Regions from separate parts of the Methylobacterium sp. Leaf111 genome, predicted to be linked through region 2. Evidence: riboswitches for the same ligand, from Rfam matches in the RefSeq annotation. Region 2 holds a riboswitch; each other region holds the start of a gene.
The links. Region 2 has a riboswitch for cobalamin ahead of ASF41_RS05725 (TonB-dependent siderophore receptor). Riboswitches for the same ligand answer to the same signal wherever they lie in the genome.

Region 1 (4,340 bases), on a different contig from region 2:
CGCGCGAAGACCCGGCACAGCCCGGCCACGATCAGCGACTTGCCGACATCCGAGCCGGTGCCCTGGATCATGAGGGCGTGGGTCATGGCTGCGGCCCGTCCGACGGGGATGCGGCGCAGGCCGGATCGGCGGGCCGCGCGGCGCGACGAAAGGCCAGGATGGCGGCCCCGTAGGTCTCGACCACCTCCGAGAACGGCACGCGCTCCGCCGTGAACAGCACGGCCCGGTGCCGGAACAGATGGTCGGGAATCGCGAGGTCGCCGCAGGTCGACGCCGGGGGCGGCGCCTGCTCCCACCCTTGCGGCAGGGGCTGCCACAGGAGTTCCGCCCCGATGGTCTGCCGCGTCGTGCCGAGGGCCTGGACCGCCCGGCCGAACGGCGTGTCGGTGGTCTCGAGCAGGCGGTTCATCTCCGGGGTCAGGCGCTCGGGCACGTACCAGTTGTCCGCCTCCGACAGGACGTGGTCGCCGCAGGCGAGCCGCACCTGACGGTAGCGGAGGACGGTGTCGGGGCCGGCATTCAGGCGCCGGCGCGTCTCCTCCGAGGCGGGCTTGTCCGCGCCGCGCTGCCGATTCGCCGCGAGCCGCGGCGTCGCGGCCATGCCGTGCTCGGTGCACCAGCCTTCGAGGGTCGCGGTGGCGGAGCGGCTGGCGAGCAGCCGGGCGTTCAGGCCCTCCACCACCGCCAGGGCCTCGACGCGGCCGAGATAGCTGGCCGGCCAGGCCGGCGCGGTTTCAGCGTAGGCCGGATGGATGCCCGACAGGACAAGGAGCCCGACCGGGCCGAGGACGAAGCGCATCAGAATTCGATGCCCACCTGCGCCTTCACCCCGGCGGCGAAGTGATGCTTCACGACCGCCATCTCGGTGACGAGGTCGGCGGCCTCGATCAGGGCCGGCTTGGCGTTGCGGCCGGTGACCACGACGTGGAGGTCCGGTCGGCGCGCCCGGAAGGCCGCCACCACGGCCTCGAGATCCAAGTAGTCGTAGCGCAGGGCGATGTTGAGCTCGTCCAGCACCACGAGGCGGATCGTCGGATCGGCCATGAGGTCGAGGGCCTTGGCCCAGGCGTGCTCGGCGGCGGCGATGTCGCGGGCCTTGTCCTGGGTTTCCCAGGTGAAGCCCTCGCCGAGGGTGTGCCAGTCGATCCGGTCGCCGAAGGCCGTGAGGGCGTGCTTCTCGCCGGTGTCCCAGGCACCCTTGATGAACTGCACCACGCCGACGCGCCAGCCGTGGCCCAGCGCCCGCAGCATCAGCCCGAGGGCCGCCGTGGTCTTGCCCTTCCCCGGCCCGGTGTTGACGATGAGGAGCCCCTTCTCAATCGTCTTCTCCGCCACCTCGGCATCCTGGACGGCCTTGCGCTTCTCCATCTTTTCGCGATGGCGGTCGGCGTCGGTCATGGGGTGGCTCCGGGTTGGGGTTTCACGATCAGGGGCAGGCCCGCCACCGTGAGGACGACGCGGTCCGCCTGGGCCGCGAGGCGCTGGTGCAGGCGCCCCGCCGCATCGCGGAAACGGCGGGCCAGCGCGTTGTCCGGCACGATCCCGAGGCCGACCTCGTTGCCCACCAGGACCACCGGGCCGGAGGCCGCCGCGCAGGCCGCGAGCAGCGCGGCGGTGGCGGCGTCCACGTCGGCCTCCGCCAGGATCAGGTTGGTGAGCCAGAGGGTGAGGCAATCGACCAGCACCGGCCCGGTCGCGGCGGCGACCGCCTCGGGCAGGGCGAGCGGCACGTCCTGCGTGATCCAGCCGTCCGGGCGGCGGGCGCGGTGGAGCGCGATGCGCTCGCGCATCTCGTCGTCCCAGGCCTGGGCGGTGGCGAGGTAGAGCCAGGGCCGAGGCTGCGCCTCGATCAGCCCCTCGGCATGGGCGCTCTTGCCGGAGCGCGCGCCGCCGAGCACGAGGGTCAGTCTGGGTGGAGGATGCGGCATGCGGCCTGCTGTGCCCGAAATCGAGGTCCCGGGTCAAAGGCGGGAATCCGATCCGGGCCGCGTTGTCAGCAGATCGGCAACCGCGTAGAAGCGTGGACCGGACGGTGCCCCGGCGACGGGGTGAAAAGGGAATGCGGTGAGGGGGCGACCTCGAAACCGCAGCTGCCCCCGCAACTGTGAGCGGAGACGGGACTGCCATCAGCCACTGGAGCGATCCGGGAAGGCGGCAGGACCAGCGACCCGCGAGCCAGGAGACCTGCCGTCCTCCCGCTCGATGCTTGACGGCCGCCGGCGGGGCGGCCAGGAGATGAACCCGATGTCGACCAACACCCTCGTCCTGACCGGCACCCGCACCAACGAGCGCCTCGGCGCCGTGCTCGTGGCCGCCTTCCTCGGCCTCGGCCTCGTGTTCATGGCAGGCTTCGCCCCCGCGATGGCGCTGCACAACGCGGCGCACGACTTCCGCCACAGCCAGAACTTCCCCTGCCACTGAGCGTCTCCGCTTAAGGCAGACAATCCCATGATCATCCGGCTCGTGTCGGCGGCCCTGGTCGCCGGCTTCCTCGCGGCCGTCGTCGCGACGGGCCTGCAGCTCGCACTCACCTCGCCGCTCATCATCGCGGCCGAGCGCTACGAGACGCAGGCCTCCGCCGCCCCCGTTCGGCCGACCCCCGCCTCGCTGATCGTCCGCGTCCATGGCGGTCACGATCACGGCACCAAGGATCCCTCGGTGGCGGGCGGCGAGGTCGCGCCCGACTGGCAGCCCGGCCCCGGCCTGCCGCGCATGGCCTTCACCGCGCTCGCCACCCTGGTGGGCGGCGTCGGCTACGCGTTCCTGCTCGGTGCCGTGCTCCTGGCCTGCAACCGCGAGCCCAGCCCCGAGACCGGCCTGCGCTTCGCCATCGGCGGCTTCCTCGCGGTGGCGCTGGCCCCCGCCCTCGGCCTCGCGCCGGAACTCCCCGGGATGGAGGCCGCGCCGCTGGCCGACCGCCAGTTCTGGTGGGTGATGACCGCCGCGGCCACCGCCATGGGGCTCTACCTCATCGCGATCCGGCGGGCGCCGATCACCATCGCGGGCGGCATCGTGCTCCTCGTCGCGCCCCATCTCGCGGGTGCGCCGGAGGCGAGCCACGCCGCCTCGAACCTGCCGGCCTCCTACGCCGCGCAGTTCGCGGCGCGCTCGCTGGGCATCGCCTTCGTGTTCTGGGCGGTGATCGGGCTGGCCTATGGCTGGGCCTGGGGGCTGTTCGGCAAGACCCGGCCGACCCACGCGCGGCCGACCCATGCCTGACCACATGCCCAACCCGCGGCCTGACACGGACCACGCCGCCGTCACCCTCTACGTCTGCGCCACCTGCCGGACGGCCGGCGACGCCTCGGAGCCGCGGGCTGGCGCCCGCCTGCTCGCCGCGCTTCAGGACGCCGTGAGCGCCGGCGGCCACCCGGGCATCACGGTCGAGAGCGTCGAATGCCTCTCGGTCTGCAAGCGCCCCTGCACGGTGGCGGTGGCCTCGCAAGGCCGCTGGACCTACGTCTACGGCGATCTCGACCCGGTCGCGTCGGCCGGCACCATCCTGGACGGCGTGGCGCTCTATGCCGAGACGCCGGACGGCATCGTGCCGTGGAAGGCCCGGCCGCAGGAATTCCGCAAGGGCGTCGTCGCCCGCCTTCCCCCATTCCCGCCGCCCGTCGCGGCGCCCCCCCTTCCGGACGCCGCCGAATGACCCTCGTCGCCAAGATCCCCTGCACCATCGTCACGGGCTTCCTCGGGGCCGGCAAGACCACCCTGGTGCGCCACCTCGTGGAGAACGCGAACGGCCGGCGCCTCGCCATCATCGTCAACGAGTTCGGCGACATCGGCTTCGACGGCTCGTTCCTGGCCGCCTGCGGCATCGAGGGCTGCGGCGACGAGGACATCGTCGAGCTCGCCAACGGCTGCATCTGCTGCACCGTGGCCGACGATTTCGTGCCGGCCCTGAACAAGCTCCTCGACCGGGCCGATCCGCCCGAGCACATCCTGATCGAGACCTCGGGCCTCGCCCTACCCAAACCCCTGGTCCAGGCCTTCCAGTGGCCGGCGATCCGCTCGCGGGTGACGGTGGACGGCGTGGTCGCGGTCATCGACGGCCCGGCCGTGGCCGCCGGCTTCTTCGCCGACGATCCGGCGGCGCTCGCCGCCCAGCGCGCTGACGACGCAAGCGTCGACCACGACAATCCCCTCGAGGAGGTGTTCGAGGACCAGCTCCTCTGCGCCGACCTCGTGGTGATGAACAAGGCCGACCTCCTCGACGAGGCCGGGCGCGCCAAGGTCCGGGCCGAGGTCACCGAACACCTGCCCCGCGCGGTGAAGATGGTGGAGGCCGAGCACGGCCGCCTCGACCCGCGCGTGATCCTGGGGATCCAGGCGGCGGC
Region 2 (4,340 bases):
GGAGGGCGCGTGATGGTCTTCCTCCGCCTCCTCCACGTCCTGCGCCTCTGGACCCTCCTGTCCGTCCCGGCCGGCATCGTGATCGGCAAGCTTCTCAAGGCGAACCGTCGGGCGACCACCCGGCCCGTGGACCGCCCGTAGGGGCGCAGCGGCACCGGACTCCATCGGGAAAAACGCGCGCCCGCGTCGGCGCCGGCCGGCGGCAGGGTCCCGTCGCCCCCGGCGCCCGCCCCGGGGACGGCCCGTGGGGGTAGGGGACAGATCGGAAAGGTTCGGAACACGTATGTCGCCACGTCTGACCGCCCTTTCAAGGCTCGTCCGCGCGGCGGCCTGGCTGAGCGTGGGAACCCTGGTCTGGCTCTCCTGGATTCCGCGGGATTGGGAGGCGCGCACCTCCCTGCTGGGTCAGGTCGAGCACGCCATCGCGTATGGCGGGACCGCCGGCCTGTTCGTCCTCGGATACGGTGCCGCGCTGCGCTGGTGGCGGATCGGCGTGCCGCTCACCGTCCTGGGGGTCGTCATGGAGATCGGCCAGCGCTGGGTGCCCGGCCGGACCGCGCAGGTCATCGACGCTATGGCCAGCGGATCGGGCGCGCTCCTCGGCGCGCTGGGCGGCACGATCGTCGCCCGCTATCTGCTCAAGCCCGAGCCCCCGTTCCGGTAGGGCGCGCCGGCTCAGCCGGACGCCCCGAAGGTTCACGCCTTCCGGGGTTCGGCGGGCGAGGCCTCGGACGTCCAGAGCAGCGAGGCCGCGACATAGGACGCCTCCACCGCCACGAGCATCCAGATCGCATCGGTCAGGACGATCGCGAGGGCACGCTGCTCCAGGGCCCCCTCGATACCGATCGCCACCGCCATCAGCGATACGATCACCAGAAGACCCGGCAGGCGCACGGCCTGGCTTGCGGCAGCTCCGAGCGAGGCAAAACAGATCAGAAGCATTTGCGCACCAACGACACCGGAAGGTAGACTACCTAGGTATTGAGAGGACACAAGCGGAAATAAACAGCACTTTTGTGCTTTGCACAATTTCAGCTGCACTGCGGTCGTTAGTCCATTATCAACCTTAGCACTCCGTGAGCGACCCAACACAGGAAGACGACCCAGGCTAGAGTCAGTCCGAACCTCAGCCCCAGGATCGTGAGGGTCGAGACCCCGTGCACGGCGCGGCCGAAGGCGGCCCGCCGCGGCGGGATCGCGGGCCCGTCGACACGCGGTTCGGGATCGTTGGTTTTCTCCAGCAACCGCTCGATGAAGAACCCGAAGGCGATCGCCGTCGCCCGCACGGGCCGTATCGCGCGCTAAGCCGTCGCTCAGCACCGACCGCGTCGCCCGCGCCCTCACGGCGCGCGGCACATCCGGTGCGGGCGCAGGCGACGCGGGAACGGAGCGTTCCCGAACGGAAAGTCCCGATCCACGGATCACGGCGCAGTCCGGACTGTTTCCGACTAGCCCGGCGGTCGCCGCCGGATCAGGCGCGTCGAACGGCGCCCCCGCCCGCGGCGTCGCGGCGGCGCCGGCCGGGCCTGCGCCCTCCGATCAGGCGCCCGGGTCCTGCTCTCCGAGGGATTTGCGGTACTGCCGTGATCGCGCCCTCCCCATGCTGTTTGAGGAGGGATGTCCCACGTGTCTGCTCACCGCCAACGCCCGGATTCGGCGGGGGTGTCGGAACCGGGCCGGGAGGGCGGTCGCTTCCTGAAGCCCCTGCGCGCGGCGCGCGGCCTATGCCGGCACCCGCTCGCCACTGTGGTCGGGGCCGAATACGACACTGTCCTCTCGCAGCTGGAGACCGGACGGGGACGGATCCCACCGAATTGCTACCGCGCCTGGGCGGCCGTCCGCGACGTCCCCGTCAAGGCCCTCGTCCGGGCCCCGATTCGCGTCGACGGCCCGTTCACCCACGCGATCCTGTTCGCGGACCACGACGCGGTGGCGGCGAGCGGCTGAGGCGACCCGCCCCCGAGCCCGTCCCCGGCGCCGTCAGGGACAGGCGGCGTCCTCCTGCGCCTGTGCGGCCGACTTCGGGGCGTTGCGGGCGCGCTCGGCCCGCAGCTCCCGCTCGGCCATCAGCCAGAACTCGACCTCGAACCCCTCGGGGCGGTGGTTGCGCTCCCAGATCTCATGGGCGCGCTCGCGGATCCGCTCGAAAGTGATCCCATCCTCGGACATCGTGCTCTCTGCTCCTTCAGTCTCGGTCACAGCGTCACAGCCCGGTTCTCCCTGCGGGGCCAACGCTCCACGGCGGGATTTGTCCCCCGATCCGCGCGAGGCTGCCCCGGTCGCCCCGTTCGCAGGGCAGGCTGCCGAACCCCGGGGGATTTGACGGCGGCGCCGGAAACGGCCTAGCTTACCCGCGACGGTTCCTCTTTAACGAGGATCAAAAGGGAACGCGGTGAGGGCGAGAGCCCGAGGCCGCGGCTGCCCCCGCAACTGTAAGCGGCGAGCTCCTCATCAACACGTCACTGGGTGAACGGTCCGTCAGGACCCGGGCCTGGGAAGACGATGGGAGGGCGGTGACCCGCGAGCCAGGAGACCTGCCGTCAGTCGTGGTCACACGCGAAACGCATCGGGCGGGGTGTCCTGGTGGGTGTCGGGGCGTTCGCTTGCCGCGAACGGACCGACCTCTTCGCGGTGACGTGCCACTCCGCGCGACTCGTCGCGTCAGCCGTCCCGTCGATGCCCGTCCTCGCCCGCAAGTCTTGCTCCCGCATGCTCCCTCCGGCCGCCCCGCGCGGCCCGGTGACGGCTGCGCCGCGGACACGCCGGCCCCGGGCCCCGCTTGCCAATTGTAATGTTATAACATTCAGTCTAGCGGAGACGGCAGGTCGGCCCCGACCGATGCCCGCGCCCTTGTTCGGTTGCCCCATGTCCGGTTGCCCCACGTCCAGTTACCCCACATCCCGTTACCCTATGCCCGTCGCCCCCATCCCGTCCCGAACCGCGAACGCGCGCGGGTCGCGGCAAGGCCCGACCTTGCCGTCGCGACACGTCCTGCCCCTGGCGGCCCTGCTCGGCGGCCTGCTGCCGATCTCCGCCGAGGCCGAGACCCGGGAGGTCCCCCCGGCCGTCACCCTGGATACCCTGGAGGTCGCGGGCTCCGGGCGGGGCGGCCCGGCGCCCGCCGAGGGGCTCAACCTGCGCAGCCCCGGCCGCAGCGCCAGCCGCCTCGGCCTGACGGCCCTGGAGACCCCCGCCAGCGTCGACGTGATCGCGGGCGAGACCACGCGGCTGCGCGGCCAGAACACGGTGGCGGAGGCCGTCACCCAGAACGCCACCGGCATCACCACGGTGGCGGCGCCGGGCAACGGCAACGGCGCCTTCACGGCCCGGGGCTTTTCCGGCCCGAACTCGATCCAGCAGCTCTACGACGGCACCCGCCTGTTCGTGGGCGCCGGCACCGTCACCTTCCCGTTCGACACCTGGAACGTCGAGCGCATCGAGGTGCTGCGCGGGCCGGCCTCCGTGCTCTACGGCGACGGCGCCATCGGCGGCGTGATCAATGTCGTCACCAAGAAGCCGGTCTTCACGCCCCTCAACGAGGCCCGCGCGGCGGTCGGCTCGGACGGTCTGGCGCGTCTGGCCCTGGATTCCGGCGGCCCGATCGGGGAGGCGCTCGCCTACCGCCTCAACATCAGCGGCAACCGGGCCGAGGGCTGGATCGCCCCGGACGGGAGCTTCCGCAACCTCGCGGTCTCGGGCGCCCTGACCCTGCAGGCGACGCCGGACCTCGCCGTCACCCTGAGCCATGATTTCGGCTATCAGGAGCCGGCCCGCTACTGGGGCACGCCCCTCGTCGACGGGCGCATCCGCGACGCCCTCCGGTTCAACAACTACAACGTCCGCGACGCCCAGATCCTCTGGACCGACAACTGGACGCAACTGCGCGCCGAGTGGACGCCGAGCGCCGACGTCACGGTCCGCAACACCGCCTACCGGCTCCAGAGCCGGCGCCAGTGGCGGGACGTGGAGCAATACGCCTTCAACCGCGGCACCGGCCGGATCGACCGCTCCGACTACCTCGAGATCTACCACCAGCAGGAGCAGATCGGGAATCGCCTCGACGCCACCTTCCGCGGCACCCTGTTCGGCTTCCGCAACGAATTCCTGGCCGGGTTCGACGTGAACCACATCGCCTTCCGGCACACCAACAACTTCTACTTCGACACCACCACCAGCGTCGATCCCTTCGCCTACGACCCGGGCCTGTTCCCGGCCGAGGGCCGCGCCCGGCCCGCCTACGCCACCAGCACGCGCCAGGCCTCGGTCTTCGCCGAGAACCGCCTGATCCTGTCCGACCAGGTCTCGCTCCTGGCCGGCGTGCGCTACGACGCGCCGGTGCT
Region 3 (4,340 bases), on a different contig from region 2:
AGAACCGGACAGCGACGAAGGCTTCCGCCCCGTAGGATACGGCCCGGCCGACGTTCTCGTTCGAGGTGAACGTCGCATTCGCGGTGATGAGGTTCTTGAAGTCGTTGGCGTAGTAGGTCGCGCCGACGAGGATACGGTCCCCCAGCGGCTGCTCGATGCCCGCATCGTAGCCGAGGCTTTCTTCCGGCCGGAGGTTCGGGTTGGCGAAGAAGTTCGAGGCGGGGAAACTCTGGAACAGTTGGCTCAGGGTCGGCGCCTTGAAGCCGGTGCCGACGCTGCCTTTGATCCGGGTCTCGGTGACGGACATGACGTAGCTCGGCGCGACGCGGAAGGTGGTGGCCGGCCCGAAGGCGTCGTTCTCGTCGTGGCGGATGTTGGCCACGAACGACGCTCGCTCGAAGGGCGTCAGCTGCACCTCCCCGTAGCCGGCCGTGTTGCCGTTGCGTGCCCGCAGGTTGCCGGCCCCGAACGGGCTCGGGTCGGTGGTCAACAGGGTCTCCTCGTCACGCTGCGCCCCGAACAGGACGAAATTGCCCGGCGAGAGCAGGTAGTCGCCGCGGTACTCGTAGCGGGTGCGCTCGCCCAATCCCGTGGTCGCGTCGGGGGTGGCCAGCGGGTCGAGAGGGCCCTGCTGCCGGTTGTAGAGGTTCGAGTAGTTGATGGCGAAGAGGTTGTGGAAGCCGGCGAACGGCGTCCACTCGGCCTCGTTGCGGGTGAAGACCTGCTGCACGTCGGCAGCGCTCCGGAACGCTGCCGGGAAGGCCGGGAAGGTGCTGAAGTCGGTGCCGGTGAACAGAAGTCGCGAATTGATGAATCGCGTGACCGAGTTGACCCGGAACGTGTCGGTGAACTGGTAGCCGAACTTCGCCGAAACGGTCTCGTTGTCGTAGAAGTTTGGATGGATCGGGCGTCCGAGCGGGACGAGGTTCGGCGGCGTCACCGGGGTCGCCGCCGCACGGAAGTGTTGGATCGAGACCGAATAGTCGAAGCCGTCCTCCGACCCGCTGATCCTGCCGCTTTGGTTGAAGGTCCCGAACGACCCGCCCTCGATGCGCAGGCTCGCCCTGGCCGGTCCCTCGCCACGTTTCGTCGTGAAGGAGATCGCGCCTCCGATGGCGTCGCTGCCGTAGAGGCCGCTCTGTGGACCCCGCAGCACCTCGATACGCGAGAGGTCGTCGGTTAGAAGCTGTCCGAAGTCGAACGATCCGTTGGGGTTCGACGGATCGGTGGCGTCGATGCCGTCGATAAGGACCTTCACGTGGTTCGAGTTCGAGCCGCGAATGAATACCGAGGTCTGACCGCCCGGGCCGCCGGTCTGCACGACGTTGAGGCCGGGGACCTGCTGGAGGGCATCCGGGACGGTGCGGCGCTGCTGGGCTTCCAGCGTGCCGGCGGTAAGTACGGTGACGCTGGAACCGACCTGGTCGATTGGGGTCGGCACGCCCGTGGCGGAAACCGATAGTTCGGATAGCGAGACCGCGGCCTCGCCTCCCCGGGGCACGTTCGCAAATGGCGCGGCGGCCTGTTGCGCGAGGACGGGAGCCGGCAGGGCGGCGCAGGCGAGCGCGAGCGTGCGCAGGCACGCGGTTCGGGAGGGGGAGGACACGGGACAAGCCTCGGGCGACGTCTGTGGCACGTCACCGCGAACGAGGCCTGGGCGCTTGCCTGTCGTGAGGACAGCCGAACGCCTCGACACCCATCAGGACACCCCGCCCGATGCGTTTCGCGTGTGACCACGACTGACGGCAGGTCTCCTGGCTCGCGGGTCACCGCCCTCTCATCGTCTTCCCAGGCCCGAAGACCCAGTGACGTGTTGATGATGGGCTCGCCGCTTACAGTTGCGGGGGCAGCCGCGGCTTCGGGGAGGCCCTTTCGGACCTCATCCTCACCGCGTTCCCTTTTGATCCTCCGGGGAGGAACCGTCGGGGACAAGGAGCGCGATCAAAGCGTCCGCCGTCAATGGCACGCAAAGGCTTTCCGACGATGTGTGCCTGGAAGGTTACAGGTCAGCACTTACGAAGGTTTGCCTCGGTGCTATGCAGCGTCCGCTTTTCAAAAATTCGGCCCGAAAGCAGACCTTCGCATAACCACCCATTGTGGTCGTTCATCTTCGTTCATCAGGTTGCCGGAAAGCGGACCTTCGGAGGACCTGCAAAGGGTCGTGGGCGGACGGTGAAGGACGACGCCACGCCCTCACGAGACTCAGTCTAGTTAGACGCTCAGACACGATTACCCTCGCTACGCGTCTATTGCACAACTCTATACGGACGTATGGTGTTGTCACAGGAGCCCGAGACACACCGATGCCCGACGCCATTCGCCCCCTGGTCGCCTACCTCCGGGTCTCCACCGACCGGCAAGGAAAGAGTGGGCTCGGCCTCGAGGCGCAGCGCGCGGCCGTCCAGGCGTTTGCGCAGGCCAACGGCTACATGGTGGTCGTGGAGTTTGAGGAAGTCGAGACCGGAAAAGGTGCCGACGCGCTGGAGCGCCGGCCTAGACTCGCGGCAGCCCTGGCTGCGGCCCGCAAGGCGAAGTGCGCCGTTGTGGTTGCCAAGCTGGACCGCCTGTCCCGCGACGTAGCCTTCATCGCCGGCCTGATGGCGCAGCGGGTGCTCTTCATCGTGGCCGAGTTAGGGGCCGACGCTGATCCCTTCATGCTGCACGTCTACGCCGCGTTGGCCGAGAAGGAGCGGGCCATGATCGCCAGCCGGACAAAGGCAGCGCTCGCGGCTAAAAAGTTGCAGGGTGTGCGCCTTGGCAACCACACCAACCTATTAGAGGCACAGGCGAAGGGCGCCAGCGCGAACCGGGCGGGGGCCGACGCATTCGCGGCCAACGTCCTGCCCGTGGTGTCCTCTATCCAGGCAAGCGGAACCATCTCGCACCGGAGGATTGCTGCGGAGTTGAATGCCCGGCGTGTACCAACGGCTCGCGGAGGCGATTGGTCAGCCGTGCAGGTTGGCCGCCTGTTGAGCCGGGCAGGCTGAAACTCAGGCCGTCCCCGCCAATTTCTAAGAGAAAATCGGGTTTTAGCCCCCCACCCCGGGCAAGAGGCTCGGCCGCCGTCAAAATAATGGGCGTCACGCGCGACCGTCCTGCGAACGGGCCGTACAAACCTTGTCCAGACAAAAAACTCGGTTCGCCCCCACCCAGGGGGTATTTCCTAAAAGGGCACACCGCCGAAAAATCCCAGAGTGAATTTCACCCTCGAATTGAGAATGCCGAATTACCCCATCGAGTCATACGCTTCTTCGAGGGGTCTCACTTCGACCGAACTTAAACCGGCGGCTCATAGCGTCCGGGTGAGCTGATACCGCGAATATCTGCCCGCTCGTATTTATCAGCGGGTATAAATTTTACGCCCTGGTCAAACAAGAAATTGCGAGCCCAGTTCTTAGACTGATTTTTCGATGGAAAAAGATTTACAGCTTGTAGAACGTCACTGTGGCTTGGATACTCAACCTCCGGAGATTCATAAGCTCCGACCATCTGCATTGTCCAAGGCGGAACGTAGAAAGTCCGAACGGTTTCGCAGGTAAATTCCAGCACTCCCGCGCAGAAAGCTTCGTCGCCAACCGAAATAGAAGCGGCTGCCTGGTGGACTAGATAACGAGCTAGCTTCGCAATATCTTCGGCACTGCCATCTGCAGGAATACGAAGAGTAGAAAGCCCCGCCCTATACATCTCGCTTGCGACTGAGTCTGCGAGACCGAGGGGACCATCCCCCTTTAAACCTTTTGGGCCAATAACAACACGAGCAAGAATTTCATGATTGCTGACGGGATTTCCCTGAGACCGTGAGCTAACCGCGTGCATTTCGCAGCGGAAAGAGCCGGGCGGGTCATCGATCGTAGCAGCGAACGAAGTAGGCCGCTGTTGAGCGTCGAAGAGATGAGCGAACGCCATGCAGGGCGTCGGGCTACTCGCCATAAGACGTTTCGCTATACGCCGCTTATTAGACGTTCAACATCGGGGGCCGCACGACCTACGCTGCCACGAATCGGATAAGTGCCCATGTCTAGCCAAGCTGACGCAGTCCGCCTCGATAACGCGATTCGCCCATCACCCTCGAAGGTCAGCAAAATGCGTACGTCAGCAACGTCAACCGCGAGATTAACAGCTCCATCCTCGTCCAGGTCGACCTGGAAAACTGCATCCGAGCTCGTGCGACTCAGAAACTCAAGGCTATCTCGAATTGCGGCCTCGCGTGGTGCCTCGGCGCCGAAACCATTCCACCCTGCACCGTAACGCTTCAGTCCACGTACCGAAACAATGGCATTTTCCGCTGAACGGGTCTCACGGCGAAACCGATCGAATTTAGGGTAACCCGAAAAATCGCC
Region 4 (4,340 bases), on a different contig from region 2:
GATGTGGATCGGGTCGAGGAGGTTGTGGCCGCAGACGATCAGCAGTCCGACCGCGAGGAGGACAGGGCATGGAAGGTCGACCAGTGCCGCCAGGACGATCATGCAGACGCCGATGCACCAGATGACCTGCAGCCAGAGCGTCGGACTGGCCACGCCCCAGTACAGCTCCGACAGGTAGAGGACCTCCAGCGCCATCAGCACGAGCCCACGCTTCAGCAGGTAGGCCCGTGTCTCCGCCAGCGTGTGCCGGGTACCGAACAAGTACGCAGCCACGCCGGTCAACGCGATGAAGGTAGGCGCGCATAGGCTGACGACGAGCCGGGCCAGGGCCACGGCCGGCAGGGTGGTCCGGGCATCGACCGGGTCAGCCACGGGCACGTGCAGGAACCAGGTCTCCCGCAGGTGGTCGAGGAGCATCAGCACCATCACCAGCCCGCGCAGGGCGTCGACGGAGGCGATGCGTGCGGTCGTGGCCGATCCCTCCGTCGACGCCCCCGGCATTCCCGGATGCACGCCCATCAGAACCGCGCCGTCATGCTGACGGTGACCCGCCTCGGCTCGCCGACGCCGACCCAAAAGCTGTTGTAGGAACGCTCGTAGTAGGCCTCGTCGAAAATGTTGTCGATGTTGATCCCGAAGCGCAGGTTCTCGTAGCGGTAGTAGGCCAGCGCGTCCGTCAGGACGTAGCCCGGCAGGCGGAAGCGCTCGTTGCCGCTGTCGCCGAGGCGCGATCCGACCGCTCGAAAGCCTCCTCCAAAGCCAAAGCCCTTCCAATTGCCCGCCTGGACCTCGTAGATGCCGAGTAGGCTGCCAGAGTGGCGCGGGATGTTGAGGAGCGGCGAGCCGACTCTTAGGACCTCGTCACGGGTGACCGCCGCGTCGATGAAGGCGTAGCCCCCGATCACCCGGAACTCCGGCGTGACCTGCCCGACGAGGCTGACGTCGAAGCCCTCGCTGCGCACGGCGCCGGCGGCGATCTGGAAGAAGAAGTCCGCTGGGTCGGTGGTCAGCACGTTCTGCTTCTCGATGTGGAAGGCGGCCGCCGTGACGCTGAGGCCATCGAACAGGTCGAGCTTGGCCCCGACCTCGTAGGCGAACCCGGTCTCGGGCGCGAAGGGCCGGGACGCGCTGTCGAAGCCAGTGTTGGGGCGGAACGAGGCGGCGACGTTGCCGTAGAGCGCCAGGAACGACAGCGGCTGGTAGACGAGCCCGGCGCGGGGCGAGAACCCGGTGCGGTCCTGCTCGGTCCGCTCGTTCGCGACCTTGTCGCGGAAGGTCTGGTTGTAGAAGTCAGTCCGGTTGCCGATCAGCAGCTTCCACTCGGGGCTCAGCGCGATCTGGTCCTGAAGGTAGACCGCAGTGTTCCCGACATTCTCGCTGGCGCTGTAGCGGCGCGTGAAGGGGGGCTTGGGCTGGCCGTAGACCGGGTTGAACAAGTCGATGGCGAACGGGTCGAGGCGCGGAGTCGAGCGCTGCAGGTTCTCGGTGCTGTTGTAGCGTTCGTGCTCCAGGCCGAGCAGCAGGGTGTGGGCGAAGGGCCCGGTCTCGAAGCGGCCGACGAGTTCGGCCTGGCCGATGGCGACGCCCCAGGTGAAGTCGTGCTGGCGGAACTCCCGCAGGAGCGTACGCCCGTCGTCTAGGATCCCGGTCGCGCCGGTCTGCAGGCCGGTGAGGCTGCCGGTGTTGAGATGGGTAGCGACCCGCAGCTGCCAGTCGGCGTTGAAGGCGTGCTCCAACCGGACCTGCAGGATGCCGGCCTCCGATACGGAATCGTCGCCTGGCTCGCCGAAGAACCGCGAGCGCGGAACGAGGCCGAGACGATTGTTCACCGCGACGGTGCCCCGGTCGAAGGTCTGGCGGTTGCGCAGGTACTGCGCCTCGAACGTGATCTTGGTGTCGGGGGTGACCTGCCAGCTCACCACCGGCGCCAGGAGCACCCGGTCGCCGTCGACGAAGTCGCGAAAGCTGTCCTGGCGGGCAAGAGCGCCGTTGAAACGGTAGAGCACGCTGCCGTCCCCGCTCAGCGCGCCGCCGGCATCGACCGTGGTTCGCGCGGTTCCGAAGCTGCCGAACAGCGTGCCCATCTCGACGAAGGGACGCGCCACCGGCTGCTTGGTCAGGATGTTGACGGTCCCGCCCGGGTCGCTACGACCATAGAGGGCACCGGCTGGGCCCTTCAGCACCTCGATGGACTGGACGTTCTGGGTGTCGGGCGCGCCGTTGTAGCCGCGGGCAACATTGAAGCCGTTGAAGAAGATGTCCTGCGTGGCGAAGCCCCGCACCGAGTACAGGGCGAGGTTCTGGGCGCCGAAGTCGTTCTGCTTGCCGACGCCGGGCACGTAGTCGAGGGCGCGCTCGACCCTGGTAGCGGCGGTGTCGACCAGGACCTCCCGGGGCACCACGTCGACCTGCTGCGGGACGTCCCGTCGCGGCGTCACCGTCTTGGTACCGCTGTAGAGCTCGGGCACACGATAGGTCGGCGCGGCCGTGTAGGTCCCCTCGACGGAGAGCGCATCAAGCACGACGGCGGTCTCTCCAGAGCGCGCTCCCTGGGCCGCGACGGCGGTGGGGATCGCGCAGGACAGGGCCAGTGTGAGCCAAAACGGATTCGATGGACGACGGGACAAAGCGGACGGCCTCGGCAGTGGCACGTCACCGCGAACGAAGCCGAAGCACACGCGACGCGCAGGCTCCCGCACCCGCCGGGGCACCCCGCCCAGCGCGTTTCGCGTGTGACCACGACTGACGGCAGGTCTCCTGGCTCGCGGGTCGTCGCCCTTCACCGTCTTCCCGAGCGAGGTGGCTCAGTGACGTCGGTGGTGAAGGGCTCGCCGCTCACAGTTGCGGGGGCAGCCGCGGCATCGGGCCAAGACCCTCACCGCGTTCCCTTTTGATCCTCCGGGGAGGAACCGTCACGGTCGGGGTAGCATGCGCAGCCCCTGGCCCGTCAACGGACCGCGAGCGATGGATCGGACGTTGTGCCCTGCCGGCGACACTTGTCCGCAGGAACCTGTCATTCGCCCGGCCAGGCCAGGATCTCGACCTGCTCGGGCGGCAGGGTGCGCCACCAGGCATCGGGCGCCCTGAAGGCCTCGTAGGTGAACCGAAGAACGGCCTCGGGCTGGCGGTGCGAGGGATCGATGCGACCGCGCTCCTCGTTGCGGGCCGTCAGGACCTCCCACGGCACGTCGAACACCTTCCACGCCACGACGAGCCCGTGACGGGCCACAATCCCGAGTTCGCGCTCGAACACGGGCCTGGTGAGATGGGTGTCCGCCAGCACGACGCTGAAGCCGTGCGCCAGGGCGGCCTCCAGGGCCGCCTCCTTGACCCGGTGCAGGACGTCCCGGGCCGCATCGTCATGGGAGCCCTGCCGGAGTTGCCAGTAGACCTGCCGGTCCGGTGGCCAGAGGGCCTGCCGGAAGTCGTCAAGTGTCAGGTGGACCCAGCCGTCGAGGGGATCGAAGCGGCGGGCGTAGGTCGTCTTGCCCGAGCCCGGGCAGCCGATCAGGCCGACCACCCGCCGGGATCGGCCCTCACGATCCATGCCGGGTACGGACGACGTCACGATCAGGCCGTCGCCTCGGCATCCTCGTCGTCGCCGACCGATGCCTCGATGATCTCCCCGCGTAGGTAGCGCCCCTGAGCCTCGGCGACGCGTCGCGCGCCCTGGGCATGACGGCTCGACACGGTGCCCCCTGGCGTCTCGGGCTCGCTGCGCTTAATCGCCACGAGTTCCGGGTCACCCCAACGGTCGAGCAACGCCTGGAACGCTTCGTAGCGTTCGGCATCGAAGGCGATGCGCTCGCCCATCATGTCCTTGTAGGGGTGGGCTGGATGAAGGCCGGCGCATGGGACCCAGCCGGCCGGGATCGGCGTCGTGGCCGCATGCGTCCGGCCGCTGCGCAGAAGCTTGGGCAGCACGTGCGTGTGCGGCCCTTCCGGGCTGGTACCGCCGGGACCGGGTATGGGAGCGTAGACTTCCACTCGTCCGATCCGCGCCAGGAACACCCGGTGCGGGCTCATGGCCACGAGATGTGGCCCGATGGGATTGGCGTGGTCGAACAGCGGCATGCCGGTTCCGGCCCGCAGCCGTGCGATTGCCTCCGGGTCGCGCGCACGCACGCAGGCATCGACGGCCGAAAGCCCGAGGCCGAGATCGAACAGGATACCGTCCCGGTCCTCGACCCGGGCGGCCTCCCTGTCCGGCCCGAGCTCCGTCACCACGGTCCTGCGGTTCATCCCGCAGGTCGCCTCCGGCAGGCAGAGGGCGAGCGCGTGGTTCCAGCCCGAGGCCACCGCGGTCTCGTATGCGACGGGCCGTAGGTCGGAGCTCGGGG

Region 1: it holds a riboswitch for cobalamin, as region 2 does, so the genes downstream of both, ASF41_RS03475 (CbtB-domain containing protein) here and ASF41_RS05725 (TonB-dependent siderophore receptor) in region 2, are expected to answer to the same signal.
Region 3: it holds a riboswitch for cobalamin, as region 2 does, so the genes downstream of both, ASF41_RS11295 (TonB-dependent siderophore receptor) here and ASF41_RS05725 (TonB-dependent siderophore receptor) in region 2, are expected to answer to the same signal.
Region 4: it holds a riboswitch for cobalamin, as region 2 does, so the genes downstream of both, ASF41_RS11265 (TonB-dependent siderophore receptor) here and ASF41_RS05725 (TonB-dependent siderophore receptor) in region 2, are expected to answer to the same signal.

Annotation. Positions count from the first base shown of each region.
Region 1 covers NZ_LMNE01000001.1:785,455-789,794, forward strand. Annotated here, with positions in the region: gene ASF41_RS03455 (cobyric acid synthase) at 1-86, opposite strand, end outside; gene ASF41_RS03460 (hypothetical protein) at 83-799, opposite strand; gene cobO (cob(I)yrinic acid a,c-diamide adenosyltransferase) at 799-1,398, opposite strand; gene cobU (bifunctional adenosylcobinamide kinase/adenosylcobinamide-phosphate guanylyltransferase) at 1,395-1,928, opposite strand; cobalamin riboswitch at 2,014-2,207, shown strand; gene ASF41_RS03475 (CbtB-domain containing protein) at 2,245-2,421, shown strand; gene ASF41_RS03480 (CbtA family protein) at 2,449-3,219, shown strand; gene ASF41_RS03485 (DUF1636 domain-containing protein) at 3,212-3,652, shown strand; gene cobW (cobalamin biosynthesis protein CobW) at 3,649-4,340, shown strand, end outside.
Region 2 covers NZ_LMNE01000004.1:19,983-24,322, forward strand. Annotated here, with positions in the region: gene ASF41_RS05695 (Rmf/CrpP family protein) at 1-13, shown strand, start outside; gene ASF41_RS26425 (hypothetical protein) at 13-141, shown strand; gene ASF41_RS05700 (hypothetical protein) at 284-664, shown strand; gene ASF41_RS05705 (hypothetical protein) at 697-942, opposite strand; gene ASF41_RS05715 (XRE family transcriptional regulator) at 1,663-1,947, shown strand; gene ASF41_RS05720 (DUF2934 domain-containing protein) at 1,981-2,169, opposite strand; cobalamin riboswitch at 2,341-2,557, shown strand; gene ASF41_RS05725 (TonB-dependent siderophore receptor) at 2,911-4,340, shown strand, end outside.
Region 3 covers NZ_LMNE01000015.1:33,513-37,852, forward strand. Annotated here, with positions in the region: gene ASF41_RS11295 (TonB-dependent siderophore receptor) at 1-1,606, opposite strand, end outside; cobalamin riboswitch at 1,727-1,939, opposite strand; gene ASF41_RS11300 (recombinase family protein) at 2,304-2,987, shown strand; gene ASF41_RS24775 (hypothetical protein) at 3,277-3,906, opposite strand; gene ASF41_RS24780 (hypothetical protein) at 3,942-4,340, opposite strand, start outside.
Region 4 covers NZ_LMNE01000015.1:25,917-30,256, forward strand. Annotated here, with positions in the region: gene ASF41_RS11260 (DUF1624 domain-containing protein) at 1-519, opposite strand, end outside; gene ASF41_RS11265 (TonB-dependent siderophore receptor) at 519-2,438, opposite strand; cobalamin riboswitch at 2,730-2,929, opposite strand; gene ASF41_RS11270 (AAA family ATPase) at 3,014-3,547, opposite strand; gene ASF41_RS11275 (DUF6925 family protein) at 3,571-4,340, opposite strand, start outside.